Regions from separate parts of the Brevibacillus sp. HB1.3 genome, predicted to be linked through region 4. Evidence: riboswitches for the same ligand, from Rfam matches in the RefSeq annotation. Region 4 holds a riboswitch; each other region holds the start of a gene.
The links. Region 4 has a riboswitch for cobalamin ahead of metE (5-methyltetrahydropteroyltriglutamate--homocysteine S-methyltransferase). Riboswitches for the same ligand answer to the same signal wherever they lie in the genome.

Region 1 (7,729 bases), on a different contig from region 4:
TTGATTTTGTCTGACAGACGAGGGTGGGTACGGGGATCATTCCATGTAAAAAAGCCCTCCGCGCCTCTATGTGGCGAGAAGGGCTTCTTGGCGCAAATTTACGCCTTTCCTTTTAGGTAATCATCCTTTATTCTCTTTTCCTGTTCAGCGGTGGTCATGTCTTTCTCCAACACTTGATACATCAGTTCATCCTTCACTTGGCGAGGGATTCCTTTTTCCTGATGATTCGGGACAGATGAACTTGAGACAGAGTCATGTTCCATACTGCGTACCTCCATGGCTTTTTGGGGTTAGCTTACCCGAAAGCGCCCACTCCATTCACCACACCCGCTGAACACTGAGCATTTTTCTCAGCTCGTCGACCGAACGTGGAATATTTCCGCCCAACTCTCGCTTCCACTGCTCAGGCAGTGCCTCCCACACATCAACGAGCAACGGCATACCCAGATGAAGGCTTTCCAGCATGTCTCTGTTTTCCAATGCCTCCTGCGGATCTCCTGCGAACACAAGCCTGCCTTCATCCATGATGCAAATCCACTCGGCCCATTCAAACGCAATATCCATATCGTGAGTTGCCATCAAAACAGTCGTTCCTTGCCGGTGAATGGCATCGAGCTCCCTCAGCAAATTTTTGGTCTGATAGCGATCCAGATACGCAGTAGGCTCGTCCAATAGCAAAAGCTCTGGCTCCATGACCATGACCCCTGCGAGTGCCAGTCGTCGTTTTTGTCCCAGGCTCAAATGATGAATCGGAACTTCTGCCAGCTCTTTTAACCCGAATGCATCCAGCACCTTTTCTACTTTGGCCCGGATTACGTCCACAGGCAGCTTCTGATTGCATAAACCGTAAGATATATCTTCCGCGACTGTGCTTGCGATCAACTGATGCTCGGGATCTTGAAAGACCAAGCCAACCTTTTGCGTCATCTCTTGCAATGCGGCCCGTTTGTAGACAAGCGGTTTCCCCTTCCACAGCACCTGTCCCTGCTGTGGCTCGATGATCCCGTTTCCATGCAAGAACAGGGTCGACTTCCCACAGCCATTCCGCCCCAAAAGAACACATTTTTTCCCCTCTGGAATCCATAAGGACAGCCCTGACAGGACTGGTTCCCGCCCTCCCGGATACGTGTACTGCAAATCGATGAACTCCAACAATCGTGATGTCATAACCGCCAACCTCCTGTCCACCACTCAAGCAGCACCAGCAGTATACAGCCTGCGATTGCTTCCCACTCATAGCGGCGCGAGCGGGCATGGGTATGAAACGAAAGCACCTGCATGCTCTCCCCGAAGCCTCTTGCCGCCATTCCTTTGTGCAGCGCTTCGTATTTACGCATCGCTCTGACAAACAATTGCGCAACGAGAACCCCTGCATCCCGAAGTGTCGCCCGGAAGCCGCGATGACCTCCGCGCGAACGTTGGGCAATCCAGAGCTGGTGAGAAATCGTTACCAACACAAAAATAAACCGATACATGATCATTAATAAGTCAGTCACAAGAACAGGCATATGAAGCCGGCGAAGCACCTGCAAGATTTCGGCAAACGGCACGGTAAACAAAAGGAAAGCAAAGCAAGATAAGCTCGCCATGGTCCGCCAAAATAAGATCCAAACTTTACTGAAAGAGGACATCGGCACATAGAGCACATACGAACCGAATTCCCATGCTGCCGCAACCTGGACCTGAACTCCTCCTGCTCTCGCCCCTTCAATTAATAGAGCAGGGAGCCCCGCCGCGAAAAACGAGAGTGACACGATCATAAAGGCACAGTAGATACGGACAGGAATACGAGCATACACCACTACCCATACCGTCATCCAAACCACGACCGCCATCTGCATCCATACATGTCCCACCAGGACGAGCAGTAGCATTGCACTCGCCAGCAATAGCTTATGAGCTGGCGGCAGATGTTTTAGCCTGTTTTGATAAGAGAGAGAATCAAGCTGCAACCCGTTCATTTTTTCCGTTTATCCAACCGACCTTTGTACAAGCCCACGGCGTAGCCAACCACTCCCGCTCCCAACGCCGCCTGCACCGCAAACAATAGACTCTCCGTCTCTCCCCCTGGCGGTTCTATCAGCGGTTGAAACCAAGGTTCGTAGTTCGGAGCGATTTCCTTGATCGCTTCCTCTGCCACGCCGTCTGCGCCGCCAAATTCCGAGTCTTGCACCAGCAATAGCGGGACAGTAGCCAGTACGATTACCCCCAAGAGTAAAAGCCAGTTCCATCCTTTTTTCACAGCGATTCCTCCCGTTTGAGCAAACGAAGCTGTGTAAGCTCTTTTGCGTTATAAGATAACAACCAGTTCCAAACAAGAACGGTCAACAGACCTTCACTAATAGCGAGCGGTACTTGCGTGAACGCAAAAATTCCTGCGAATTTGGCAAATGAGGCCAACACTCCGCCAGATTCAGCTGGAAATGCGAGTGCCAGTTGAAGCGAAGTCACCACATAGGTAGCGAGATCAGCCAAAGCCGCCGCCGCAAAAACCGCCAGACGCTGACTTCCGGCCACTTTCATAATCAACCGATAGATTCCGTATGCCACCATGGGTCCTACCACTGCCATGGATACAGCATTTGCCCCTAGTGTAGTCAAACCTCCATGCGCCAAAAGCAAGGCTTGAAACAAGAGCACCATACTCCCTAACACAGACATCGCAAAAGGCCCAAACATAATCGCGCCAAGGCCCGTTCCAGTCGGGTGAGAGCTGCTGCCTGTAACCGAAGGGATTTTCAGTGCAGATAAAACAAATGCAAATGCTCCTGCAACGCCAATAAGGAGCTTCATCTCGGGATGTTCTTTTACAATCTTGTTAATCGAGCGAATCCCAAGAATAAAGAATGGCAAGAACACAGCCCACCAAAATAAGGCCCAGGATAATGGCAAATACCCTTCCATGATGTGCATCGCATGTCCTGTCTCAGGTTCATTGAGCAAAAAATACAAGACAAAGCCCGCGATCATCAAACAAGTAGATACGAGACGAGATCGATTCATGTTTATCCTCCTTCACTGACTTTCATTCTTTCCTCCAAACAAAAAAATCCCATCCATCAGTGGACGAGATGTGCACACAAAACAACAGACTGATTAGACAGCCTCATTGCCTCGTATTCACCGCTCCTTTCCGCGAAGGTTCTGTGGGTGTGGCTACTAGGTAGGTCTCCTGGCTTCCAGATCTATGCGCTCCTTGTCCTTCCCCATACGAAGATGAGTGGTTTCCTTCTCAAAGAGAGCTCCCTGGTTACAGTGGCGGGACCGCTCGGGACTTTCACCCGATTCCCTGTTACCCTTTATGTGTCACATAAAGGCACCTAACGCCGACTATATACAATTGACTGACAATTCATGTTTGTCCCACATCATTATACCGGATCACTACATAAATCGGAAGAATATAAGCGAAAACGCATAAGTAGATGACCCACTACAAACGGAACCATCTACCTATGCGTACTTTGTTCTATCTATTCTTTTGCGTCTACGCCAATTACTTCACTAATATGTTTAAAACCATCTCGTTGCATGAGCTTGAGCAGTTTTTTGTTGATTTGCTTGGCAATACCTGGGCCCTGATAAATCATCCCCGTGTACACCTGAACAAGACTGGCTCCTGCCCGGATTTTCGCGTAGGCGTCTTCCCCATTATAAATACCGCCGACACCGATGATTGGTACCTTGTCTCCTACTTCTTGATAAATCTCCTTCACCCAAGCTGTGGAACGCTCTGTAAGAGGTCTTCCGCTCAGTCCGCCCGCTTCCTCAGCAAATCGATGTCCGGAAACGGCCTCGCGTGACAGTGTCGTATTGGTAGCAATAATTCCGGAAATGCCTTCTTCTACAGCAGCATGAACAACATCGCGCATGTGCTCATCCGACATGTCTGGCGCTACTTTTAGCAAAATCGGCTTTTTCTTGATGGAACGCCCTTCCATTTCAGTTGCCTTTTCTTTTACTGCACGCACTAAATGACGCAAGCTCTCCGTTTCCTGCAAGTCACGAAGATTCGGGGTATTCGGAGAGCTGATGTTAATCACGAAATAGTGACCGTATGCATAGAGCATGTCCATACATTTGCTATAATCGACGGCCGCTTCTTCATTCGGCGTTACTTTGTTTTTCCCAATGTTAATCCCAATCGGAACATCTGAGTATGCGTAATCGACCAAATGCTGGGAAGCCAGATACGCACCGTGATTGTTGAAGCCCATCCGGTTAATGACAGCTTGATGTTCCGGCAATCGGAACAATCGGGGCTTTGGATTGCCTGGCTGCCCCTGCGGCGTCAATGTCCCGATTTCCACAAACCCAAAACCAAGAGCACCCAACGCATGATAGACTTCTGCATTTTTATCAAAACCCGCTGCAAGTCCGACTGGATTCGGAAACGTCATTCCCCACAGCTTGTTCTCCAACCGCTGGTCTTTTACCTGATAGATCATCTTCAGGATGCTTTTGCCTGGAGCAGAATCCTCCACCAGCCTTAAGGCACCAATTGTCTTTTCATGAATCTCTTCCGCATCTTGCTGGAACAGATATTTTCTTATGAGCTGATACATCGGCTGCACTCCTTACTCCGTTTCTACCTTTTTACCTCATAGTAGAATACCATACTTTTTCGGGAGGATGTAACCTTTATACGTGATACATATTTCCAAGTAAGCAGGCAAATCCTAACAGCACCACCACGCACAGGGGGATTAGTCTTTCATGAAAGTGGACGGAAAAATCGGGATTGGTCAAGCCATTATGGTGATGATGCTGACGATCGGCATTACGAACCACGTAACCGTCATTCCCCTCTTATTGAGTAAAGCCGGAAGAGATGCTTGGTTGAGCGTGTTGGTTGCTGGTATTCCTTTTTCCTTGTGGGTGTATTTATTGTTTGTGATCAATCGAACAATAAAACAACAAGCCTTGTATGAATGGCTTCAGCAGCGAACAGGAAATATTGTCAGCCACCTTTTGCTCACTCCGATCATGATCTGCCTGTATTTGATGGCGTTAACCAATCTGATCGATACCCAGACATGGACTACCGTCAATTATCTGCCTCGAACACCCGAATGGGTGACTGCATTCGCCTTGATGGGCTTATGTGTGCTCGCAGCTATCGGGGGAATAACCTCTGTTGGAATTACAGCAGTAATACTTCTGCCTATCGTCGTGTTGCTTGGATTTTTTGTCGCTTTTGGCAATATTCCCAAAAAGGATTATAGTCTTTTACTACCGCTTTTCCAGAACGGTTATCGTCCTCTGATAATGGGGATGCTCTACTTTGGCGGTGGTATAACCGAGCTGTTTCTGTTGCTATTGCTTCAGCATCACATCCGCAAGCCACTCCGCCTCGTACACTATTTCGTTATGCTCGGCATTACGGTTCTGTTGACACTCAGTCCGTTGACAGGGGCGATTGCAGAATTCGGACCTGTCGAATCTGCCCGTCAACGTTTTCCGGCATTTGAACAATGGCGGCTCCTCACCATTGGAAAAGACATCGAAAATATGGAGTTCTTCTCGATTTTCCAGTGGCTCTCTGGCGCTTTTATTCGAATCACTATCTGCTTGCTGCTTCTGGGGGAGTTACTCACGATCCATACCAGAAAACAGCGCAAATACACGATCCTGTTTCTCGGGGGGAGCATGATCGCCTTTACCAGCCTCCCGTATAGCGACATGCAGTTCGTTTCCTTCCTCACGCACGTATACTATCCGCTTTACTTCGTCCTTATGATCATTGTCACACTCGCACTCATCCTGATTTCCCTGCGCAAACCATCCAGACAGGAGGAGACCCCTTATGACCCTTGAAGAGGAACTGCGGGAAAAATTCGCGCATTGTGCGGACATTATTTTTATGAGCATGGTCACAACCGAGGATCAGCCTGTGTTGATGCTTTATTGTGAAGGGCTTTCAGACATTCGTCAATTACAGGATACAGCATTGCCACAGCTTGAGCGCTTCCTGACTGAGGGGGATTTGCGCTCTCTGCCCCTCATCCCCCTTTTCACGGATTCAGAGCTGTGGATTGAGCGACTTTTTGCTGGAGATTTGCTGATTTTTATTGGTGATACTCCTCCCTTCGCCTGGGATATTTCTAAGCGGCCAGAGCGCGGCACTGAGGAAGCCAATACGGAGATTTCGATCAAAGGTCCCCGGGACGGTTTCGTTGAGGATATTTCCACGAACGTTGCTCTCATTCGCAAGCGTATGCGAACCATTACCCTGGCTTATGAGCCTTTTATTCTCGGAACGCGTTCACGCACAAGAGTCGGCATAATGTATATCACAGACGGGGTATCTGAAGATCTGGTAGAGATGATGCGCGAAAGACTACGCAAATGTACGTCAAAAAAAATTGTGAACAGCGCCATTCTGGAAAAAATGCTGAGCGACAACACTCGTTCGGTGTTTCCCTTGGTTAATTATACGGGACGTCCTGATTTTGCGATCTACATGCTGCTGCAAGGCAAGGTCATCGTGTTGGTAGACGGTTCGCCCTTGTGCATCGTGGCACCTGTAACCTTGCTGGAACTGATCAAAACTCCTGAAGACGATCAATATCCTGTTACCTATGTATGGCTGGAACGCATGCTGCGACTGGGGGGATTTTGGATCGCAATCTTTCTGCCTGGCTTCTGGATTGCACTGTGTGCCTATAATGTAGAGCAATATCCTTTTCAATTGCTCGCTACCGTTACACAGGGCCGAAAAGGGTTACCGTTTTCCGCGCCGATGGAGCTATTTATCATTTTATTTATTTTTGAGTTTCTGCGCGAGGCAGGTGCCCGTCTGCCCAAAAACGTCGGGCAAACACTGGCACTTGTCGGTGCACTGATTATCGGCGATGCCTCCATTCGTGCAGGACTGACATCGCCGTCGATGCTGTTCATCGGCTCCCTTACCGTCGTCGCCTCCTTCACACTGGTCAATCAGGCATTAAGCGGCGCGGTAACAGTTGTGCGTTTTACCGTTTTCTTCCTTGCTGCAACCATCGGCATGTACGGCTTTGTCCTCGGGATGATTGCCATTGTGTACTACTTGTCCACCTTGACCTCGTTTGGCAGATCGTATATTTTGATGGGTTCTTCCAACTCTGTGTCCACGCTGATCAATGTCATGTTTAAGTCCTTGACCAGCTTTTTTCGGACGAGATTTGCGAAAGGTGGCGATAACAAATGAAGGGCATGCGCAACGCTTTTACTGTGCTGCTGTTGGCATCCATTCTTCTTGGGGGTTGCTGGGACCAGAAGTCGATTCAGGACCTTCGCTACTTATCTGCCATGGGCATTGATTTCGTCAACAATGAGTATGTTTTATACGCCCAATCTACCGATCTGTCTACGGTCGCCAAGCAGGAATCATCAACCACCCTGCAAGCACCTCCTGCCACCATTTCGATCGGAAAAGGAAAAACACTTCAATCTGCCTTTGATAACCTGCAAAAAAACGCACAGGTGCCCGTATTTCTAGGTTTTGTATCCTCCCTCGTATTTCATGAGCGTCTCTTGCAAAAGGGCGTTATTACCTCCCATGATATTATGAATCGATACGGTCTGATTCGTTACACCAAATGGGTATTCGGAACACGGGAGCCGATTGACAAAGTATTAAGCTCTCATTCTTTGGTCGGATTTTCTCCATTGGACTCTCTTTTGCATCAGCCAAAGGATGTTTACGAGCAGCGTTCGTTTATCGAGCCGATCCAATTTTTTCGGTTTA
Region 2 (7,729 bases), on a different contig from region 4:
GATTCTTTCTGCGTGGAAGCAAAACTCCTGGTTTGACTACTGTGCGATGTTGATCGCTTTGGTTGGTGTATCCATGCCGATTTTTTGGCTAGGTTTGATGGAGCAATGGGTGTTTGCCCAAGAACTGAAATGGCTGCCATCAGTTGGTCGCGACAATTCGCGTAATCCCATAGAGGCAATTACGCACTTTTATATACTGGATACGATGATGGCTGGTCGTTGGGATCAGCTATGGGAAGTTATCAAGCATTTGATCCTGCCGGGAATCGCGTTAGGTACAATCCCGATGGCGATCATTGCACGTATCACTCGTTCGAGTATGCTGGAAGTCATGCGTGCTGACTATGTCAGAACCGCTCGTGCAAAAGGGCTGACACAGTTTTGGGTCGTGTACAAGCATGCGCTGAAAAATGCAATGATCCCTGTCTTGACGGTAATTGGTTTGCAAACAGGGTTGTTGCTGGGTGGAGCCGTTTTGACAGAGACGATCTTTGGATGGCCAGGAGTTGGTCGCTATATTGTGACCGCCATTGGAAACCGTGACTATCCGGTTATCCAATCCGGTATCCTTGTAATCGCGACGATTTTCGTCCTGATCAATCTCTTGGTCGACCTTCTGTACGCCTATATCGATCCGCGAATCAAATATCGCTAAGGAGGGACGAAGAGACATGGCACAACCACAATTACAACCACAAGATCAGGTAGTACCTTTAAAAGTGAAGCATGAAGAAGTAGTCTCTCCTTGGAAGGATGCATGGAGGACACTGCGAAAAAACAAGCTGGCGTTGGTGGGCTTCGGGATCATTTTGTTTTTCATTGTTGTGGCGGTACTAGCTCCATGGATTGCTCCGTATCCGTACGACAAAGGCGAGCTCGTGATGAAAAACAAGCCACCTTCTGAAGCGCATTGGTTTGGAACAGATTACAATGGTCGTGATGTCTTTAGTCGCGTTATTTATGGGGCACAAATCTCCTTGTGGGTAGGGACGTTCTCTGTCATTGGCTCCGTTCTCGTAGGGACCTTGTTCGGTCTTTTGGCAGGATACTATGGCAGATGGATCGATACGATCATTTCGCGTCTCTTTGATATTATGCTTGCGTTTCCGAGTATTCTTTTGGCAATCGCTGTGGTTGCCATCTTGGGGCCATCTTTGCAAAACGCCTTGATTGCCATTGCGATTATTAACATTCCGACATTTGGGCGGTTAGTACGCGCCCGTGTATTGAGCTTGAAGGAAGAGGAATTCGTCATGGCCGCAAGGGCAATCGGAATGAAAAATTCCCGGATTATCATGCAGCATATTTTGCCGAACAGCCTCGCACCCATCATTGTGACCGGGACGATGGGGATCGCAACAGCAATTATTGAAGCAGCTGCACTTGGCTTTCTCGGACTGGGAGCACAAGCGCCAGAACCAGAATGGGGAAAAATGCTCGCTGATTCACGTCAGTACATTCAGAAAGCACCATGGACCGTTATTTTTCCAGGGCTCTCTATCATGCTGACAGTTCTCGGCTTTAACTTAATTGGGGACGGCTTGCGTGATGCACTTGACCCGCGGATGAAGAGCTAGTCCAATTGTAAAAAGACAGAAGGGAATGGAGATACCGTCCTTCTGTCTTTCTTATTTATCCCTCTTCCATGAAGGTGCGGCACAACTGATTGAAAGCAGGCGCAGCTTTCGTGATTACCTGATGCCTTACGTTTGGGATCATCTCGAGTCTTGCTTTTGGCAATTTCATCGTAAGCATTTGCGCATAATGATGCATACGTTTATCTTGTTCGCCATAGGCAAGTAAAATCGGAAGCTGGATCTCGCCTAGACGCTCTGTACATTGATAGCGATGACCGGCACCGTAAAGGTATTTTAAGCTAGTGGGATCTGTTTTGGAGGCGTGCGCCGTCCATTTTTCCCGCATTTCTGGGCTATTGACATGTGAGGAGGCAATGGAACGGGCAAGAAGAGGAACTCCGTGAAGCATCGACAATGCCTGCGCCATCCAGAATCGTCCATGCAAATACAGGTCATTCACTTCAGAAAAACCGCTCACGAGTATACCGCCTCGTGCATGATCAGGATAGCGAAGACAATATTCAAGGGCGATAGAAGCACCTTGGGAGTACCCCAAAATAAAGGGACGCTCAATGCCGAGAGACGGGATCAGCTTATGGAGTCGTTCTGCCAATTCCCCAATCGAATAGGGCTTCTCCATGGGCGAACTATCACCATGTCCGGGCAAATCAGGGACAATGAGCTGATAAGTATCTGCGAGTGTTTGCTGATAAACAAAATTGATAGAGCCGATGCATGGCGCATGGATACACAATAACGGCTGGCCTTTCCCCGATATGTGAAAAGCAAACTGCTTGCCATCCTGATGGACGAGTATTTGTTCCATTTTTGTTTTCACCCCACCCTTAGGTTGTCCGATCCGAAGTAGATTTTGCAATTGAACTCTTCTTTTTTTGATGGGGAAGTGGTATTCTCGCAATAGAATAATTGGTGAAAGCAGGGTGAAGAAGTTGTTTCAAGAGCGCATTTCGAAGCTCCACACGTTTTTGACAGAGCAAGAGCTGAACGCGGTGTTGATTACCTCTCCCAAGCACGTCTACTATTTGACCGGATTTTTTACTGACCCGCATGAACGTTTTATGGGTCTGGTTATTCCTGCTGAAGGAAAGCCTTCCTTAATTGTACCTGCTCTTGATCGTGAGGCAGCAGCAGAGGCTTCGTTCGTTCAAGATATCCATACACATACGGATATCCAAAATCCGTATGAAATTCTCAAGCAAGTGTTGCCAGCGAACTTGGCGAAGCTCGGAATTGAGAAAAGTCATATGACTGTCGAGCGCTATGAAGCACTTGGACAAGTTGTTCTGGCGTCGAGCTATGTGGACGTGGAAGAGCCACTGCGTGAAATGCGTTTGATCAAATCCGCGGACGAAGTGGATCGTCTAAAGCACGCTGTTCAGTTGGTCGAGGATTCCTTGCGTGAGACCTTGAAAAAAGTCAAGACAGGCATGACCGAGACAGAAATCGTAGCGGAGCTGGAATTCCAGATGAAGCGCTTGGGTGCAGAAGGTCCATCCTTTACGTCCATGGTGTTGGCAGGGGAGAAGTCCGCTTTGCCACATGGGAAGCCAGGAACGCGCCAAGTGCAAGAAGGCGACTTGCTTTTGTTTGATATCGGGGTAGCTGCGAACGGATATGTATCCGATATTACTCGTACCTTTGCTGTAGGCGAGATCAGTGCCCAGCTACAAGAAATTTACGAGACAGTTTTGGCTGCTAACGAAGCGGCAATTGCTGAGATTCGTCCCGGTGTGACATTTGCGCATTTGGATAAAACCGCTCGTGACGTTATCACTGCAAAAGGCTACGGAGAATACTTCATGCACCGCCTTGGGCATGGACTAGGGATGGATGTACATGAATATCCGTCTGTTCACAGCCAGAACCAAGAAGTGCTTCGTCCAGGAATGGTCTTTACCATCGAGCCGGGCATCTATTTGCCAGGAGTAGGCGGCGTGCGGATTGAAGACGATGTTTTGGTTACGGAAACAGGCGTTGAAATACTCACGCAGTTCCCGAAAAAACTGACTTCTATCAACGAATGAAAAATCATGAAAATTGAATACGTATCGAATGGTGCTGGATGGCATATGCCGTCAGCTTAAAAGGGAAGTCCGGTGAAAAACCGGCGCGGTCCCGCCACTGTAACGAGGAGCGCCTAGCGAATAGCCACTGTTTTTTGCGAGACAAAAAATGGGAAGGTAGCTAGGTGTGTTGATCCGTAAGCCAGGAGACCTGCCATGCGATCATTTACAATCGACCCACGAGGATGGGGCAGATGTGGAAGCAGTCTATAAAAGGGCGCCTTTGCGCCTGTTATGGCTATATCTACGTTTGTCATGCGCCTCCCGATTGAAATGGGGGGTGCTTTTTTTGTGGAAGCATTTGATTTACTACAACATTTATAAAAGAAAAAGGGGATTACAGATGTTTCATGCAAACAAAACACATACAGTAATGAAAGGACTAGCTTTCGGTATCTTGACAGCTACCATGCTTTTGGTTTCAGCCTGCGGTTCCACTACAACACCGCAGGCCCCAGCCAAAACAGAACAAACGGCTGCTCCAGCAGCAGAGAGTAAGCCTGTAACACTCACCAATAATGGCATCGAAATGACCTATCCAACAGTACCTGAGCGTGCCGTGACATTGAACCAACACGTCACGGAAATCATGCTGGCATTGGGCCTGGCTGATAAAATGGTCGGAACCGCTTACCTGGACGATGAAATTCTTCCAGAGTTAAAAGCAGATTACGACAAGATTCCGGTACTGTCTGACAAGTATCCTACGAAAGAAGTGCTGTTGGCAGCGAACCCAGACTTCGTGTACGCCGGATGGAAAAGCGGATTCGGTGAAAAGGGAGTAGGATCGATGCAGGATTTGGAAAAGGTCGGCATCAAATCGTATCTGCAAGCGTCTTCTAGCATGCCTGGACCGACTATTGACGATGTGTTTGCTGACATTACGAATATTGGACGCATTTTCCGTGTGGAAGACAAAGCCAATGATTTGATCCATAAAATGAAGAGTGAAATGGACCAAACGCTTAGTAAAATTGGCAAGGTGGACGAGCCGCTGAAAGTGTTCGTGTACGACAACGGGGAAGATAAACCGTTCACAGCAGCCAACAACTACATGACGTCTTTAATCAAGACTGCTGGCGGCAAGAACATTTTTGACGATATTCAAAAGGGTTGGGCAGAGGTCAGTTGGGAGCAAGTAGTGAGTCGCAATCCAGACGTGATTATTATCGTAGACTACGGGGATAGAACTGTTGAGCAAAAGCGTCATTTCCTTTTGACCAAAAAAGAACTGGCGGATATCCCGGCGATTAAAAATCAACGACTGATGGTATTGCCCTTGTCTGCGGCTTCTGAAGGCGTTCGTGCACCGATTGCGCTGAAAATTTTGGCGGAAGGACTCTACCCGGATAAATTCAAATAGAGTACGCCCCTTTTAAGGGAGGGAATAGCACTGCAACAGATCAAGTTACCTTCTATCATCATTACTTTATTGGTCGGACTCTTCCTCTCGATTACGTTCGCAGTTACGCTCGGATCGGTGGAGATTAAGCCGACTACGGTATGGAAAATCGCCTTATCAAAAATTCCGATGTTGACTCAATGGATTGAGGTGGACTGGTCCAAAGGGGAGCAAACCATTATTTGGGATATTCGCTTTCCGCGTGTACTCTTGGGGGCGATCGTCGGCGCAGGTCTGTCTGTCGTGGGAGTAGCGATCCAATCGTTAGTTCGCAACTCCCTGGCTGATCCGTATGTGTTAGGCGTATCTTCAGGTGCTTCCGTTGGAGCTACTTCGGTAATTATTTTCGGAGCATTCAGCATGTACGGGCAGTATGCGTTAACCTTTGGCGCTTTTACAGGCTCCCTCGTGTCCATTATTCTTATTTTTACGCTATCTCGTATTGGAGGACAAAACTCGACGGTACGCCTGCTCATGGCTGGAATTGCGATATCTGCGATCTTGTCGGCCATTACTAGTCTCCTTGTTTTTTCAGCGCCGAATGAGCATGGAATTGGAACGGTCCTGTTTTGGTTAAGTGGCAGTCTGGCTGGCGGCAAATGGGAGTACCTGACGATTCCTACATTGATTGTCGTCATCTGTCTCATCGTCTTAATAGCCCAATACCGCTCGCTCAATGCGATGCTGATGGGCGAGGAGTCAGCAGGAACATTGGGAGTTAATACGGTACAATTCCGCAAGCTACTCTTGGTGATCACGGCACTGCTCACGGGTGTGATCGTGTCCATCGCGGGATCAATCGGTTTTGTCGGATTAATGATGCCCCATATCGTCCGTGTGATGGTCGGATCAGATCACAGACGTGTCCTGCCTGTCAGCGCTTTGTTTGGCGCGATATTTCTCATCTGGGTTGATGTAGTCGCCAGGCTCGCATTTGCACCGGAAGAGCTGCCGATTGGTATTTTGACAGCGCTGTGTGGTGGTCCATTCTTTATCTGGTTGATGCTGCGGAGTTCTTATTCCTTTGGAGGTAGCGGACGATGAATTTGCAGGTTGAGAATATATCGGTCGAACTGGAGAAAAAGGGAATCCTGCGCAACGTCAGTTTGGAGGTGCGCTCCGGAGAGTTTGTGGGACTGATCGGGCCGAATGGCAGTGGGAAGTCCACATTGCTAAAAAGTATTTATCGGGTACTAAAGCCGCGTTCGGGATGGATTTCACTGGATGGCGACGACGTATACAAGCTAACCTCGCGTCAAAACGCTCAGCGAATGGCGGCAGTACGGCAGGAATCCTCTGTTGAATTTGATTTTTCGGTAACCGAAATCGTGAATATGGGACGTGCTCCGCATAAACGACTATTTCAGTCGGATAACGCAGAAGACCTTCAGATTTGTGAAGAAGCACTACAGCGGGTAGGGATGCATACATATGCCGATCGCAGCTTTTTCAGTTTATCGGGTGGGGAGAAGCAGCGGGTGTTAATTGCCAGAGCTTTGGTGCAGCAAGCCCAGTTCCTTGTCCTTGACGAACCGACGAACCATTTGGATGTTCGATACCAGTTGCAGGTGATGGATCTGGTCAAAAATCTTGGGATTACGGTGTTGTCCTCGTTGCATGATCTCAATATTGCAGCGATGTACTGTGATCGTCTGTACGTGATCTGTGACGGGGAAATCGTTACATCGGGGACGCCAGAGGAGGTCTTGACACCTACTCTGATCCGGGATGTTTTCGGAGTAGAGACAGAAGTGACGACCCATCCTATTACTGGAAAAAAGCATGTATATTTCTACTCGGAAGCGATCTGTGTGAAACCATCTATCCAGAAGGTAATGAGTGGAGCCAACTGACAGGGGGCAAGTTGAGTTTCTTTGATTTTCATTAAGGGGGGATGCCTAGTTGGCGTCCTTTTTTGTTAAGCCGACGGCAGTAAAAGCGGAAGAGAACTTCGCTCCAACTGTCGGGGCTTTATCAGTTAGATGCAAAGGTTCTCTTATTGATCAAAGGAGCCGTGCAATACGTCGCGAATTTGTTGGTAAGAAAAATCCATAGAACAAGATGGGAGATGACCCGTATGACTGAAGTAACGAGAGAACAGGCGCGCAAATTTCATGACGGTGTTCACGTTCTGGATGGGCATTTTGATCTGCTGATGGATGTGGAGATTCAGCGTGGATACGGTCGAACCAAAATGATCGAGACAGAGTATTTGCCACGGTTTCAGCAGGGGGGCGTGCATTCCATCGTGGCAGCCGTGTTCGTCGAGGATGCTTTTGTACCGGAGATGAGTCTGCGCAAGGCGCTCAACCAGATTAGCGCAATGCATGCGGAGGCGGCTGAGTCACCCGAGCACATCGTCATCGCCAAAAATCTGGATGATTTGCAACGGGCAAGAGCGGAGGGAAAAGTATCGTTCATTCTGTCGTTGGAAGGGGCAGAGCCGCTGCATAACGATTTGAGTCTCTTGCGTGTCTTTTATGAGCTCGGAGTACGGATGATGGGGCTGGTTTGGAGTCGGCGCAATTTCGTTGGGGACGGTAGCTTTTTTGCACCAGTGCGCGAAGGGAAAAAAGGCGGCATTACCGATTTCGGTGTGCGTCTTATCGAAGAAGCGGAAAAACTGGGGATCGTCATCGATGTGAGCCATTTGAATGACGAAGGGT
Region 3 (7,729 bases), on a different contig from region 4:
GAAAATGAAGTAACGCCAATTTTTTGTGAAAATGTGTTTGACATTGACGGTCCGTAAATGTGTACGATCAAGTTGTCAGGAGGAATGAAGATGGAATATACGGTGCAAAAGCTAGGACTCCTGGCGGGTGTCAGCACCCGGACGCTCCGATACTACGATGAAATTGACCTTCTCAAGCCGGCGAGAATCAATTCGTCAGGGTATCGCATTTACGGACAGCTTGAGGTTGATCGATTGCAGCAAATCCTTTTTTACCGCGAGCTGGGTGTGAGCTTGGAGGAGATCAAGGAGATCCTGGATTCACCAACCTTTGATGCTGACCGAGCACTGTGGGAGCACCGCGAGAAGCTCCTGGAAAGGCGAGCGCAATTGGATGCGTTAATCGCCAATGTCGATTTGACACTAGCACAGAGAGAGGGGACAGGTACGATGACGGACAAACAAAAATTTGAAGGCTTCAAGCAAAAGATGATTGATGAGAATGAAGAGAAGTACGGGGCAGAAATTCGAGCAAAATACGGAAATGACCAAATCGAAAAATCGAATCAGATGGTCAAAGGCATGACAGAAGAACAGTATGCCGCGCTGGAGAAATTGAACGCAGAGCTGCACGAGACCTTGGCGCAGGCTTTTTCGACAGGTGATCCTGCCCATGAATTAGCGCAAAAAGCAGCAGATCTTCACCGTCAATGGCTAAGCTTTTATTGGGACAGCTAAAGCAAAGAAGCGCACGCAGGTGTTGCCCAGATGTACGTCGATGACCCGCGCTTTACTGCTTACTATGACAAGGAACAGCCAGGTGTAGCCGCGTTTCTCCGCGATGCAGTGGTCATTTATACCAGCAAGTAAAGAGTTTTCAAGCAAAGAAGCTGCGAGCAAGGCAGCTTCTTTGCGTTTTACGCTTCGTTATCCCCACCTACTGCGGGAAAAAGCTTTTGTCCCAAGGGCGTTGGCAAGCCATCCATGCTTACTACGTTGTTTTCCTTTTGATAAGCAAGCAGTTCCTGTTCGTCTTTAGCCAAGGTCCATTTCTGAAGGGTGTCGCGTTCTTTTGAGTAGGAATAGAAGGGGATAGCCCAGCCGCAAGAAGTCTTTACTTCCTGTACGTTTACGGTAATGATTTGCCGAGCACCAGGCAGAAGCGGGAAGTCCTTTACCAGCTCATCCCACCGAGGTGAATCTGGGAGAATAACCGCTCCTTTGCCAAATAAGCGCATGATGAGAGGGGGGCCTTCAAATGCACAAAACATGAGTGTAATCCTGCCATTTTCCTGTAGATGTGCACTGGTTTCGTTTCCGCTTCCAGTCAGGTCTAAATAGGCCACCTCCGTAGGCGATAGGATGCGAAAGGAATCGTACCCTTTCGGTGAAAGATTCACGTGACCATCTGTGTCCATCGGAGCAGAGGCAACGAAGAACATTCGCTGCTTCTTGATAAACTTCTCATGCTCAGGTCGTAACTCAGAAAAAAGCTGACCCATTTTGCACCCCTCCAGGTAAAGGAATTGTTTTTACTACCCTCATATTACGATGAAAAGATGAAGAATTTGTGTTGTTTTTCCCAGTGCGTGCCAAATAGGTGATAAAGTGTAAATATTCTCGCAACAAAATCACCTTTGAAAAGGAGGAGCATTTACATGCAATCATCACAGCCAATTTCCTTAGGGGAGCGCATCCATTTAATAGACGGTTTCGATATGGGCTGGGCGGAACGCACGGGGACTTATGTCATCGCTGAAGAAGAACTGACTTTGGTCGAAACAGGGCCAAGCCCTTCCGTCCCATACATCAAGGCCGGCCTCGCCAAGCTCGGTTTTACCCCGGAACAAGTAAAATACATCATTGTGACGCACATTCATTTGGATCATGCGGGAGGAGTGGGACTTTTTCTAAGGGATTGCCCAAACGCAAAGATCGTTGTCCATCCAAAAGGTGCACGTCACCTCGTTGATCCAAGCCGACTGATCGCAGGAGCGAGAGCGGTGTATCATGATGATTTTGATAGATTGTTTGATCCGATTGAAGCTGTTCCCGAAGAGCGGATTTTGATTCGTGGAGACGGGGATACACTAAAGATCGGAGCGAATTGTGTGTTGGAGTTTCTGGATTCACCAGGGCATGCCAATCATCACTTCAGCATCTACGATCCCATTAGCCGCGGCATGTTCACAGGTGATACGGCAGGTGTACTTTATCCGCAGCTTAAAAAGGACGGCATGCACCTCGTGCTACCATCTACTTCTCCGAATCAGTTTGATCCGGATGCCATGTTAGCGTCTCTACGTCGATTTGGAGCGCGCAATCTGAATCGCATTTACTTTGGTCATTTTGGGATGTCTGAACAGGTAGACGATGTGTACCGCCAAATACGCGAGTGGCTCCCTGTGTTTGTGGCGGAAGGAGAATCAACACTTGCTGCTGGACAAGCATATGCTGATCTGTCTCGTAAGTTATTGGAACGAGTCTCTGAGCATCTACAGTCACAAGGCATCAGTGATGACCACGAAGTTTTCGAAGTACTCAAGCTCGATTTTCAGGTGTGCGCCATGGGCATTCTGGATTATTTGCACAAACGAGGGTAAAAGCTTTGCCAAAAGCATTCCAGTTGCCTGAACTTTTTGTTCAGGCGTTTTCATTTTTAGCAGGCAAGAAAGTATTGGCTTACGTATTTGTCATTCTTTTTTCATCCAAGGAATGCTATGATGTAGGATGAGTCATGGACTGTGATAATTTCAAAACGTAACAGCAAATAGGTGCCTCGTCTTTCTCAAAAAGATCGGGTGAAAAGGGAAGTCGGTGAAAATCCGACGCGGTCCCGCCACTGTAAATCGGCTCGTTCCACAGCCGTAAGCCAGGAGACCTGCCTGTTTGTTTTCGTGCCTGTTGCCTTCGCGGAAAGGATCGGCCTATTTCAGGAAGCAGACCATCCTGTCTGTTTGCCCTGAGGTGCCGACCCTTTGATTTCCGAATGGAAGCAAGGGTCGCTTTTTTTATTGGAAGGTACAGTCAATCAGACACGCAGAAAGGAAGTTCTACATATGAAACGTTCTTTGCGATTCATGATCCCACTACTAGTTGCGGCGAGCCTCGCAGGTTGTGCGGGTAACGATAACAGCCAGCCAGCACCTGGTGGACAAACAAGTGCACCGCAGACAGCACCGCAAGAGAATACAGCCGAGCAGCCTGCAAAACAAACAACGTATCCGTTGACAGTCAAGGATGCGACAGGAAAAGAAGTAACCTTTGCAAAAGCTCCTGAGCGAATCGTCTCCACATCACCTGCCGAGACAGAGATTTTGTTCGCATTAGGCTTGGAAAATCGGATTGTAGCTGTCTCAGACTATGATGATTATCCAGAAGCGGCGAAGGCAAAACCGAAAATTGGCGGCGTCGTCAAACCGAATGAAGAAGCGATTCTCGCTCAAACGCCAGATATGGTCGTGGGTGGGATTTCGATGGAGAAGCCAGTGGCTGACAAGCTCAAATCTCTCGGGATGCCCGTCTATATTACCCATCCAACAAAGATGGATGACATCCTAAACAATGTGTTGGCGATGGGAGTTATCACTAACAAACAAGAACAAGCCGAAAAAGTCGTCGCGCAAATGAAGAAGGATATCGCGTACGTTCAAGAGGCAGTGAAAAATGTAAAACCGGAAGAGAAGAAAAAGGTATACCTTGAGTTTTCCCCAGGCTGGACAGTCGGAAAGGGTGAATTCATGGACGAACTCATCACACTGGCTGGAGCGACAAACATTGCTTCTGACACACAGGGCTGGAATCCGATCAGTGAAGAAAAGATTTTGCAAAACGATCCAGACGTCATTTTGTATGCGAGCGGAATTACCGATGAAAAGACTGGCGTCAAGCTGGAGGATATGATCGCCAAGCGTAATGGCTGGGATAAAATGAAGGCGATTCGTGAAAAACAAATCTTTGGCATGGACCAAAATATTTTGTCCCGTCCCGGTCCGCGTATTACACAAGGCTTGATCGAAGTAGCGAAGGCGATTTACCCAGACTTGGTGAAATAAAATGAAGAAACGATTGTTCCTATGGGGAGGAGTCAGCTGTCTCGTCCTCCTGGCATCAATAGTCATCAGTATCTCGATGGGGGCGGCACATCTCCCCATTTCGCAAGTATGGCTCATCCTGCTCCATCAAATCCCTGGCTTGTCTGAGTGGACCACCGTAACGTGGCCGGAGTCATCTGAGCAAATTGTCATGAAGGTTCGTTTTCCACGCGTTGTATTGGCTGTTTTGATTGGCGCCTGCTTGTCTCTTGCGGGAGCGGGCTTTCAGGGAGTTTTGCGAAATCCGCTCGCAGATCCGTTTACGATGGGCGTGGCATCAGGTTCTGCTGTCGGAGCAGCCTTTTTGATCCTGTTTGGCTTGCAAATCAGCTTTTTGGGTGCATGGAGCACGCCTGTTGTCGCTTTTCTTACAGGACTCCTCAGTTTATGGATCGTACTCGGACTGGCGAACACCCAAGGAAAGCTGCAAACGGAGACCCTGATTTTGTCTGGTGTTGTGGTGCAGGCTTTTCTCGGCTCACTCGTTTCCTTTATGGTGTCGCTATCCGACCAGACGGTGAATGAGATCGTGTTCTGGCTGATGGGTAGCCTGTCATTTCGGGGCTGGGCCTTTACGTATGTCTTGATTCCTTACTTGGTCATAGGCGGAATCGTGCTGGTAAGCTATGCGCGTTCCTTGAACCTATTTGCGTTAGGAGAGCGGCAGGCTGCGCATCTCGGCGTCCATGTAGATCGAACGAAGCTAGTGGTTCTGGTCGTCTCGACTCTCCTGACGGCAGCGGCGGTTTCTATCGCGGGAATTATCGGGTTCGTTGGCCTGGTGGTACCGCATCTCGTGCGTATGCTGGTTGGTCCCGACCATCGAATTTTACTGCCGATGGCCGCGATCTGTGGTGGTATTTATGTGCTGTGGGCCGACACTCTCGCCAGAATGCTGCTAAGTCCAACGGAAATCCCGCTCGGTGTCGTGACAGCATTTCTGGGTGCACCGTTTTTCGCGTATTTGTTGAAGCAAAATAAACGCTTTAGGAAGAGGTAACGTATGCAATGATCAATGTGCACAGCTTGCAAAAATCGTATCAGGATACGCCAGTTTTGCACGGAATCGATTTTTGCGTGGACAAGGGAGAATTTTTTGGCATTATCGGACCAAATGGAAGCGGTAAATCCACCTTGCTGAAAATGATTTCAGGGGTCATCAAGGCAGATGCAGGAGATATTTTGCTTCAGGAGAAAAAGCTTCATTCCTATCCACGCAAAGAGCTTGCCAAAATACTGGCTGTATTGGAGCAAGAGGGGCTACCGCCAGTCGGCTTTCGTGTTCGAGAGGTGTTGGAGATGGGGCGCTTTCCTTACCAGAATTGGCTGGGGGAAGAAAAGCAGGATGTCGCATCGCTCATTGATGAAATCGTACAAATGCTCGGCCTTGAACATTTGGAGGAGCGCACACTGGATCAGTTGAGTGGTGGGGAAAAGCAGCGCGTAGCTTTGGGGAAGGCATTGATCCAAAGACCTCAGGTGCTGTTGCTCGATGAACCCACGACTTACCTCGATATCGGGTACCAGATTCAGCTTATGGATATCGTGCGAAAATGGCAAAAGACGACACAGGTGACGGTCATTGCTGTGCTGCACGATCTGAATCTGGCCTCCCTCTACTGCGATCGTATTTTGATGCTGCATAAAGGAAAGCAGATAAGCGTCGGCACACCAAAAGACATTTTGCAAAGTGACAGAATAGAGGCTGTATACGGAACCAGACCGATTGTCATGGAGCATCCTGTCCATCATTTGCCGCAAATTATTTTGCAGTCGCAAGTGTAAGGAGACAAAAGCATGATCGTACTGATAACAGGTGGAGCACGCAGCGGAAAAAGCACGTTTGCCGAAAAATACGCGGCACATTTGGGCTCCTCAGGTGTTTACATCGCGACCGCTCCAATCACCGATGAGGAAATGGAAGAGCGGATCATGTACCACCGAGACCGCCGCTTGCAGTCCAACTTTCCTTGGCAAACGATTGAGGAGCCGTATGCTTTGACAGAATGGCTGACGAAGCTCGGAGCACAAAAGGACATACAAGAACAGCAGACAGTGATTTTGATTGATTGCTTGATCCTTTGGCTTTCCAATTGGCTTTTGCATGATGGGGAGGAGCAGTCGTTTGAGGGTGTGCTCCAGCAGGTGGATGTGCTGGTAAACAAGCTAAAAGACTACCCGGTGACCGTTTTGCTGGTGACAAACGAAGTAGGCGATGGACTCGTCCCGCAACATCCATTAGGCCGTATGTTCCGAGACTTGGCGGGGTTGATGAATCAGCGCGTGGCAGCTGTTGCCGATCAAGTTTTTCTTGTCACAGCAGGGATTCCGGTGGAATTAAAAGGACAAGCTTTCCGATTTTAACGTGGTGAAAAGACGGTTTCGAGTCGTCTTTTCACCTTTTTTATGATATAATACAAGAAAAGCCATGGAAGGGATCAGGATACCATGCGTCCCCATAGGACGATCTGGAAACGTTTTGACCTCTCCTACATCTAGCTTCGTAGTAGTCGCTCGTCACTGAAGACGACTAATCTACTACGAAAGCGAGGCCCTTTGTATGAGTAGCGACTTATACTTGCGATGTACCTCGGTAGTCGGTTGGTCGTCTGTGCCTAAACCGACAAAAATGCGAGGAAACCATGATGAGGAGAGCGCTGCAGTTATCTAAGCGTTATAGTATGATTTTGTTTGGAGCTTGTTTACTTGCTTTTGCGTATTATCACATTAACTTTCAGAACCATTTGTCTGAAGGTGGGTTTGTTGGCTTAGGGTTACTGGCGAAATACGCCTTTGACTTGTCGCCAGCGATGGTGATGCTTTTGCTGGATATTCCACTGTTTTTGGTTGCCTGGTTAGTAAGAGGCCGCCAGTTCATTTGGGACACCATTTTTGCATCACTTGCTTTTACCGTGTTTTACGATTTGTTTGAACGATTTTCACCGATTGTCATGGATATGAGCAGAATGATGCCGCTGGCGTCTGTCTTGGCCGGTGTTTTGACCGGGCTGGGTACCGGATTGGTTCTGCGCTATGGAGCTGCGACAGGTGGAGACGATATTTTCTCCCTGTTGATCAGTAAGTACACGGGATTGTCCATTGGTACGGTCTTTCTTTTACTGGACGTCATTGTGCTTTGTATGTCGTTCTGGTTCGTACCGATGAAAGAGATGATGTATACCATTTTGGCCGTTGTCATTTCCAGCCAAGTCATCACCTGGACCGTCAATCATGGTGCAGGAGTGGAGGTCATGGAAGAGGAGCACGGGCATGGAAGCGTCTCGATGACCCACCGGTAATGAGTAGATATTCAGTTGAAAAACATGCCTATACAAAAGCAAGCAAAAGGCCAAGTCGGTTTTCATGTCGACTTGGTCTTTTGAGCGTTTATGACTGTTTTTGTACATAATATCCTGCTTTCCTAGTGGATACTAACCAACACAGATACTATCGATGGAAAGGACCTGCCATGAGCGATCCGTTTTTTAGCAACTACAAAGCATTCGTCGTCGTACCAGCGGATGAGAAGCAAATGGGACCGGAGCCTTTTAGCCCGAACGATTACGCCAGCCATTTCATTCTGACGTTTTCGCTGTACGATGCGGTTATTTCCTCTTGGAGGGAAGCGACAAAGTATAAAGTGCAGGCAAAAAAAG
Region 4 (7,729 bases):
TGATGCAGCGTGGCAACGACGGATTTTATCAACTGGAAAAGGATCGGGAAGCGGTTGCGGTCTTCATGGAAGAAGTGCAGTCCAACACGATGACTTTTGGCAGTGTCAAAGAACGCATGGACTATTTGATCGAGAATGACTTCTATGAAAACGTCTATGAAACATACACGGTTGAGCAGGTTGATGAAGTTTTCCGTTTGGCCTATGACGTCGATTTTCAATTTGCTTCGTATATGGCTATCTCCAAATTTTATAAAGATTACGCTTTGAAAACGAACGATAAATCGATGTACTTGGAGCAGTATCCAGACCGGGTGGCCGTTGTGGCACTGTCCCTTGGACAAGGTGACTTTGAGCTCGCCAAGCGTTTAACGGTCTCCATGATGGATCAACGCTTGCAGCCGGCGACGCCAACCTTCCTGAACGCAGGCAAAAGCCGCCGGGGAGAAATGGTTTCCTGCTTCTTGCTCGAAATGGATGATTCACTGAATTCCATTAACTTTATTTTGGGAACTTGTATGCAGCTATCCAAAATTGGCGGCGGTGTAGCCGTGAACCTGTCCAAGCTTCGCGGACGAGGAGAGCCGATCAAAGGCGTCGAGGGCGCGGCAAAAGGTGTCATGCCGGTTCTCAAGTTGTTGGAAGATGCATTTTCCTACGCGGATCAAATGGGGCAACGCAAAGGCTCAGGTGCAGCGTACTACAACATCTTCGGCTGGGATATCAACGAGTTTCTCGATTGCAAAAAAATCAATGCGGATGAAAAAGCCCGCATCAAAACGTTGTCCATCGGCCTGATCGTACCAAACGTGTTCTACAAGCTGGCTGAGGAAAACAAACCATTGACTGTGTTTGCTCCGTACTCCGTGTACAAAGAATACGGTGTGCATCTGGATGATATGGACCTCGATGAGATGTACGAGGAGCTCTTGGCAAACGAACGCATTAAGAAAAAGACCGTAATGAGCGCACGCGAGATGTTGACCAAAATCGCGATGATCCAAATGGAATCGGGCTATCCGTACATCATGAACAAAACGAATGCGAACAACAACCATGCGCTGAAAGATCTCGGTTCGGTAAAAATGTCCAACCTGTGCACGGAAATCTTCCAGCTACAGGAGACTTCGACGATTACCAATTACGGCGAGATGGATATCATTCGTCGCGATATTAGCTGCAATCTGGCATCGCTCAATATTGTCAACGTGATGGAACGCAAAATGATCCGTGAATCCGTCCACGAAGGAATCGAAGCCATTACAGCCGTGAGTGACATGACGCGCGTAGAAAACGCTCCAGGCGTTCAAAAGGCCAACCGCGAGCTGCACTCCGTAGGTCTCGGTGCGATGAATCTGAACGGCTATCTGGCAAAGAACAGAATCGTTTACGAAAGTGAAGAAGCAAAAGATTTCGCCCGTACGTTCTTCATGATGATGAACTTCTACTCCTTGGAAAAAAGTATGGAAATTGCCAAGGAAACAGGCAAGACCTTCTTGGGCTTTGAACAATCGGAATATGCAAAAGGCACTTATTTTAACAAGTACGTGACGAACGATTACAGCCCGCGGACGGAAAAAGCAAAGCTTCTCTTTGAAGGAATGCACATTCCGACGCCAGCGGATTGGGCGGATCTACAGCAAAAGGTGCAAAAGCATGGCGTTTATCATGCGTACCGTTTGGCGATTGCACCGACACAGAGCATTTCCTACATTCAGAATGCGACTTCTAGCGTGATGCCGATTGTTGAGCATATCGAAACGAGAACGTATGCCAACTCTACGACGTATTACCCGATGCCGTACTTGTCTCAGGAAAACTATTTTTACTACAAATCGGCGTATGTGATCGACCAATTCAAAGTGATTGATCTGATTGCGGAAATTCAAGAGCACATCGACCAAGGAATTTCGACTGTGCTGCACGTGAACAGCAACATTTCAACCAGAGAACTGGCTCGCTATTATATTTACGCAGCGAAAAAAGGTCTGAAGTCGCTCTACTATACGCGGACGAAGCATTTGACTGTAGAAGAGTGCATTAGCTGCGCTGTTTAGTGAACGCGATTATAAAAGAAAAAGCATCAAGCAAAAAGAGAAGAGGAACGCCATATGAAAGCAGTCAATTGGAACAGGCCGGACGACGATTTTACGATGACGTTTTGGAATCAAAACATCATGCAGTTTTGGACGGATGATGAGATTCCGTTGTCAGATGACAAGATGGCCTGGATGGAGCTCAGTGCGACTGAACGGGATACGTATAAAAAAGTATTGGGCGGTCTCACCTTGCTGGATACGATTCAAGGCGGAGTAGGGATGCCGAAGATCATGGAGCATGTCGATGGACTGCAAAGAAAAGCGGTTCTCGCATTCATGGGCATGATGGAGCAAATCCATGCCAAATCGTACAGCAGTATTTTTACAACGCTGGCATCGACAGAGGAGATTGACGGTATTTTTTCGTGGGTAGAAAACAATCCACATCTGCAAAAGAAAGCGGCCCTCATCTCCAAACGCTATCAAGAAATTGAGAAACCGAAAGACTTGTACATGGCGATGGTAGCGTCCGTCTTCCTGGAAAGCTATCTGTTTTACAGCGGCTTCTTCTATCCGCTCTATTTGGCGGGTCAAGGAAAGATGACAAGCAGCGGGGAAATTATCGACCTGATTGTTCGTGACGAGAGCATCCACGGACTCTATGTCGGCGTTCTCGCGCAGGAAGTTTATCAAGGTCTGAGTGTGGTCGAGCAGACCGCAGCAAAAGAGGAACTGTATGCCCTTTTGCATGAGCTGCAAGAAAATGAAGAGGCCTATACGACTTCGTTGTATACCGAAATCGGATTGGCTGACGAGGTTCATGCCTACGTGCGCTACAACGCGAACAAGGCATTGATGAATCTGGGGCTGGACCCGCTCTTCCCGGAGGAAGAAGTGAACCCAATCGTGCTGAACGGCATTCGCACGCAGACGAAGCAGCATGACTTCTTCTCGAAAAAAGGAAATGGTTATGTCCGTACGTTAAACGTTGAGCCGTTGACCGACGATGATTTTAGATTTTAGTATGACAAAAAATGGATTCTGTGTTACTGTATGAACAGTATGCTGCCCTGCTCGTTTTCTGGGGCACTTCACAGAACCATGATAATTTCATAGGAGTGGGAACAGGTTCTTTGGTTATCAAAATCGACCAAGGATGAAAAGGGAAGTCGGTGAGAATCCGACACGGTCCCGCCACTGTATGAGGGGAGTCGGCACATTTATTAGCCACTGATCCAAACGGATTGGGAAGGCATGTGCAGATGATGATCCCAAAGTCAGGAGACCTGCCTGTTTCGACGACACTGCTTAACCTACGGGAGATAGGGAGGTGTTAGGATGCTGTGATCTCAGTGCTTATTTGGCATTTCTAACGTTCTTTTTGATCGTTGGAGATGCCTTTTTTATTGGGCGGATTCAAGTCAAGATCGAATGAAGAATGGAGAGGAAGCTCATGAAAAGCAGCAATTTGGGATATCCACGGATCGGGAAGAACCGCGAGTGGAAAAAGGCATTGGAAGCGTTTTGGGCAGGCACCATCGATGAGGCAAGCCTGGTACAGCAAATGGAGCAAATCCGACACCAAAACCTGTTGCGTCAACAGGAAAAAGGGGTCGAGCTGATCCCTGTGGGTGACTTTACGTACTACGATCACATGCTGGACATGGCTGTGATGTTTGGAATGGTCCCCAAGCGTTATGAATACAAGGAAGGCCCGGTTTCATTAGCCACATACTTCGCCATGGCTCGCGGTTCGAAGGAAGCTGTCGCCAGCGAAATGACGAAATGGTTTAACACGAACTACCATTACATCGTCCCGGAGTTCGGTGAAAGACAACCAGCCATAACCGAGAACAAGCCTCTCCAGGCCTATTTGGAGGCCAAAGAAAAGTATGGCATCATCGGAAAGCCTGTTATTGTAGGCCCGTATACGTTTGTCAAATTGTCTAAAGGATATGAGAAAAACGAATTTGAGATCGTCGTGGATCAACTCGTTCCGCTCTACATAGACGTTCTCCGGGAGTTAGAGCTGCACGGCGTGGAATGGGTGCAAATCGATGAGCCTGCATTTGTACTGGATGTTTCTGAGCAAGAACGCGCCATCATCAAGCGTATCTATACGCAAATCGGTCAAGCACTACCTCATCTACAATGCATGCTGCAAACCTATTTTGAAGCGGTGGATTGGTACAAGGAGCTAGTTTCCTTACCGGTAAAAGGAATCGGTCTTGATTTTGTACACGGAGCGAAGCGCAATTTGACTCATCTGAAAACACACGGGTTTCCAGCAGACAAGATTCTCGCAGCGGGAATCATCGACGGTCGTAACATATGGCGTGCGTCCATTGAGGAGAAATGGGAGCTGGTCAATGAAATTTCTGAGATCGTTCCACTCGAAAAGCTGTGGCTTCAGCCGTCTAGCAGTTTGTTGCACGTGCCTGTAACAGTTGAAGCAGAGAGCGAATTGCCAGAGGAAGTCGTGTCTGCATTGGCGTTTTCCGACGAAAAACTAGGGGAAGTACAGCTTTTAGTCCAAGGATTCCGATATGGTAAGTACGTCATTTCAAAAGAGATCGCTCAAAATGAAGCGGACTTGCTGAAGCTCGCATTATCTCCAGCGAGGAATCGTCTAGAAGTGAAGAATGCTTTACGTCAAATCGCTGCTGCCAAACTTGAAAGAAGTGTTCCTTATCTCGAACGTCGAGAGATTCAACAAAATACGTGGAAGCTGCCGCTGTTGCCAACGACCACAATCGGAAGCTTCCCGCAGACGGCAGAGGTTCGTCAAGCCCGACAGCAGTTTAAAAAAGGGAACTGGACAGTGGAGCAATACGACGCTTTCATACAGGCGCAAATCAAGGAATGGGTCAAAATACAAGAAGAGCTCGGTCTGGATGTCCTGGTCCATGGTGAGTTCGAACGAACAGATATGGTTGAGTATTTTGGCGAAAAGCTCGATGGCTTTTTGTTCACGAAAAACGGCTGGGTACAGTCATATGGCTCGCGCTGCGTGAAGCCACCTGTTATTTACGGAGATGTGGAGTTTGTGGGACCAATGACGGTCAAGGAAAGTGTGTATGCAAAATCATTGACCGCCAAACCAATGAAGGGGATGTTAACGGGCCCAGCAACGATTCTGAATTGGTCGTTCGCTCGAGTCGATGTCTCCAGACAAGAAGTGTGCGAACAAATCGCGTTGGCATTGCGAAAAGAAGTAGAAGCCTTGGAAGAAGCGGGGATTCTCATGATTCAAGTCGATGAACCAGCGCTGCGCGAAGGACTTCCGCTCAAAAAAGAAGAGCAAGCTGCTTATCTTGAATGGGCTGTCAGAGCGTTTCGTCTAGCGACTTCCACTGTTGCGCCGAGCACCCAGATTCATACACATATGTGCTATTGCGAATTCCATGATTTCATGGACGTCATCAGCGAACTCGATGCCGATGTGATCTCGATTGAAACCTCACGTAGCCACGGAGAGCTCGTGTCTGTATTCGAAACAGGTACGTATGATAAAGGCATCGGGCTCGGCGTATATGATATCCATAGCCCCCGAGTTCCAGCTGTTTCAGAAATGGAAGATATGGTAGCACGAGGCGTACAAGTACTTCCACCGGATCAATTCTGGATAAACCCGGATTGCGGGCTGAAGACGAGAGGAAGAGAAGAAACCGTTCAGTCATTACGAAACATGGTTGCGGCAACGAAGGCGATTCGGAATCGTTTGACAGCTCAGTCGGGAAGGTGAACGCGATGAGAGGGGCCACTCAAATGATGACAGAAGCACGACCGATCCAACAATCGAGAACCTTTTTGACTGATCTCGTCTTGCCACCGGATACCAATCACCACCATACCATTTTCGGCGGGAAAGTCATGGCCTATGTAGATAAAATCGCCTGCATCGCAGCTATGCGACATTGCCGTAAGCCTGTTGTCACTGCATCCAGCGATTCCTTCGATTTTCTCGCGCCAATCAAGACAGGGGAAGCGATCAACCTGGAGGCATATGTGACCTGGACCCATAAGACATCGATGGAAGTATTCGTGAGAGTGGAAGCGGAGAACTTGTTGACCGGGGAAAAGCGCATGACAGCACGCGCGTATCTGACGATGATTGCCCTCGATGATCAAGGAAAGCCGACGATCGTTCCTGGTGTCATTCCTGATACAGAAGAAGAGCGCATACAGTATGAAAAAGCGAAGGAACGCCATGTATTGAGAAGGAAGCGGAAGGTAGAGATGTAAGGGGGAACAATATCACCGCTATAACGAATAGATGCCTCTGGTGAGCTTGGTTGCAACAGGTCACCGGAGGCATCTTTCTTTTTCAAAATTTTACCTTGACCGCTCGTTGACTGAATGTAGCGACCGATAACGTGCGTGGTACTGTACAGAAGGCACAGACTTTACCCACCGTTCATCAAGAGGTTCATTTTTTTAACTGAATCGTTCTCTTTTAAAGGGCGATAAATGGTTAATTTCAACTCGGGCGCATCGTATACTCGAAATGTTATATGCTCCATCGTCATCGTACCCGCAGTCGGATGATTGATCTGTTTTGTCCCGATGGGAGTACCCTGTATATCGTAACGCGGCCACCATTCTCTGAATTCAGGACTGAGTTCCATCAGTTCGCCGACGAGCTCTTTAAACCAATCCTCCCCGACGAACGGTGTACTGGTAGAACGAAATTGCCCTAGAAGCCGTTTGGCGTGGCTTTCCCAATCATCAATAAGTTTTCGATAGTCGGTTGACGCGAAACATCGCCAAACTGCGTTACGTTCTTTCTTATTCATTTTTTCAAAATCCCCGAATACCAACTGTGAAGCTTTATTCCACATCAATATATCCCACCGCTGATCCGTTGCATAAGCCGGACACATTTCGAAATCGTTCATGAAGTTTTGCATGATCTTTGTAATTCCTGCCTCGAATGAGGTTGTTTGTTCAACAGGCAGTTTCCCGTGGGCGAGCATAAACAAATGATTTCGCTCCTCAGTATCGAGCTTCATTACTGATACAAGACTATCAAGCACCTGGGCCGACACTTGAATGTCTTTTCCCTGCTCCAGCCATGTATACCACGTAAGCCCGATCCCAGCAATCTGCGCTAATTCTTCTCTCCGTAAGCCTTGAACCTTCCTTCTTGGACCTTTGGACAAACCAAATTGCTCTGGAGAAAGCCGGGAACGCCGCGATTTTAAAAACAACCCCAATTCTTTTCGTTTGTCCTTATCGATGTTCATCTCATCCCTCCGCCTAATCCTGTTACTTTTAATACTATGATTAATAGGCTTCTATTTATAGTATTGTTCGTACTTTAATCTTACAACTGTAGGGTTTACGAATAAAGAAAAGGAGGTGATCATTCTGGAACAGTTAATCAGATCTGGTCCATCGAAAGGTCTGATCGCTCTTATGGTAATAACCTGCGGGTTTACCGTGGCAAACGTTTACTTAAACCAGACCTTACTAGTCGATATGGCGAAAACATTCGACTCAACCGTAGCAGAGATAGGAGGTGTGACGACTCTTACCCAGGTAGGCTATGCAATCGGGAACCTCCTTTTAGTTCCATTGGGAGACATGTTTGAAAGACGGCGAATGATTGTCTTCTTGTTGCTGGCGGTTTCATTGTCGCTCTTATCGGCCGCACTATCTAGTTCTTTAACGTGGTTAATCGTAAGTCA

Region 1: another riboswitch for cobalamin. It lies ahead of HPY31_RS14605 (energy-coupling factor ABC transporter permease); the one in region 4 lies ahead of metE (5-methyltetrahydropteroyltriglutamate--homocysteine S-methyltransferase).
Region 2: another riboswitch for cobalamin. It lies ahead of HPY31_RS25885 (ABC transporter substrate-binding protein); the one in region 4 lies ahead of metE (5-methyltetrahydropteroyltriglutamate--homocysteine S-methyltransferase).
Region 3: another riboswitch for cobalamin. It lies ahead of HPY31_RS08145 (ABC transporter substrate-binding protein); the one in region 4 lies ahead of metE (5-methyltetrahydropteroyltriglutamate--homocysteine S-methyltransferase).

Annotation. Positions count from the first base shown of each region.
Region 1 is NZ_JABMIT010000005.1:346,734-354,462, forward strand. It holds gene HPY31_RS14585 (hypothetical protein) at 99-263, opposite strand; gene HPY31_RS14590 (energy-coupling factor ABC transporter ATP-binding protein) at 319-1,167, opposite strand; gene cbiQ (cobalt ECF transporter T component CbiQ) at 1,164-1,961, opposite strand; gene HPY31_RS14600 (energy-coupling factor ABC transporter substrate-binding protein) at 1,958-2,242, opposite strand; gene HPY31_RS14605 (energy-coupling factor ABC transporter permease) at 2,239-3,003, opposite strand; cobalamin riboswitch at 3,146-3,339, opposite strand; gene HPY31_RS14610 (quinone-dependent dihydroorotate dehydrogenase) at 3,474-4,565, opposite strand; gene HPY31_RS14615 (GerAB/ArcD/ProY family transporter) at 4,717-5,817, shown strand; gene HPY31_RS14620 (spore germination protein) at 5,807-7,189, shown strand; gene HPY31_RS14625 (Ger(x)C family spore germination protein) at 7,186-7,729, shown strand, end outside.
Region 2 is NZ_JABMIT010000015.1:60,090-67,818, forward strand. It holds gene HPY31_RS25865 (ABC transporter permease) at 1-655, shown strand, start outside; gene HPY31_RS25870 (ABC transporter permease) at 672-1,577, shown strand; gene HPY31_RS25875 (alpha/beta fold hydrolase) at 1,633-2,403, opposite strand; gene HPY31_RS25880 (M24 family metallopeptidase) at 2,528-3,622, shown strand; cobalamin riboswitch at 3,635-3,834, shown strand; gene HPY31_RS25885 (ABC transporter substrate-binding protein) at 4,005-5,024, shown strand; gene HPY31_RS25890 (FecCD family ABC transporter permease) at 5,094-6,107, shown strand; gene HPY31_RS25895 (heme ABC transporter ATP-binding protein) at 6,104-6,916, shown strand; gene HPY31_RS25900 (dipeptidase) at 7,141-7,729, shown strand, end outside.
Region 3 is NZ_JABMIT010000003.1:119,449-127,177, forward strand. It holds partial or broken gene HPY31_RS08130 (MerR family transcriptional regulator) at 91-849, shown strand; gene HPY31_RS08135 (pyridoxamine 5'-phosphate oxidase family protein) at 897-1,481, opposite strand; gene HPY31_RS08140 (MBL fold metallo-hydrolase) at 1,638-2,582, shown strand; cobalamin riboswitch at 2,735-2,882, shown strand; gene HPY31_RS08145 (ABC transporter substrate-binding protein) at 3,039-4,034, shown strand; gene HPY31_RS08150 (FecCD family ABC transporter permease) at 4,036-5,073, shown strand; gene HPY31_RS08155 (ABC transporter ATP-binding protein) at 5,082-5,858, shown strand; gene cobU (bifunctional adenosylcobinamide kinase/adenosylcobinamide-phosphate guanylyltransferase) at 5,871-6,437, shown strand; gene HPY31_RS08165 (YitT family protein) at 6,716-7,372, shown strand; gene HPY31_RS08170 (hypothetical protein) at 7,543-7,729, shown strand, end outside.
Region 4 is NZ_JABMIT010000001.1:991,231-998,959, reverse strand. It holds gene nrdE (class 1b ribonucleoside-diphosphate reductase subunit alpha) at 1-2,057, shown strand, start outside; gene nrdF (class 1b ribonucleoside-diphosphate reductase subunit beta) at 2,112-3,062, shown strand; cobalamin riboswitch at 3,149-3,347, shown strand; gene metE (5-methyltetrahydropteroyltriglutamate--homocysteine S-methyltransferase) at 3,493-5,784, shown strand; gene HPY31_RS04685 (acyl-CoA thioesterase) at 5,808-6,284, shown strand; gene HPY31_RS04680 (helix-turn-helix transcriptional regulator) at 6,446-7,285, opposite strand; gene HPY31_RS04675 (MFS transporter) at 7,401-7,729, shown strand, end outside.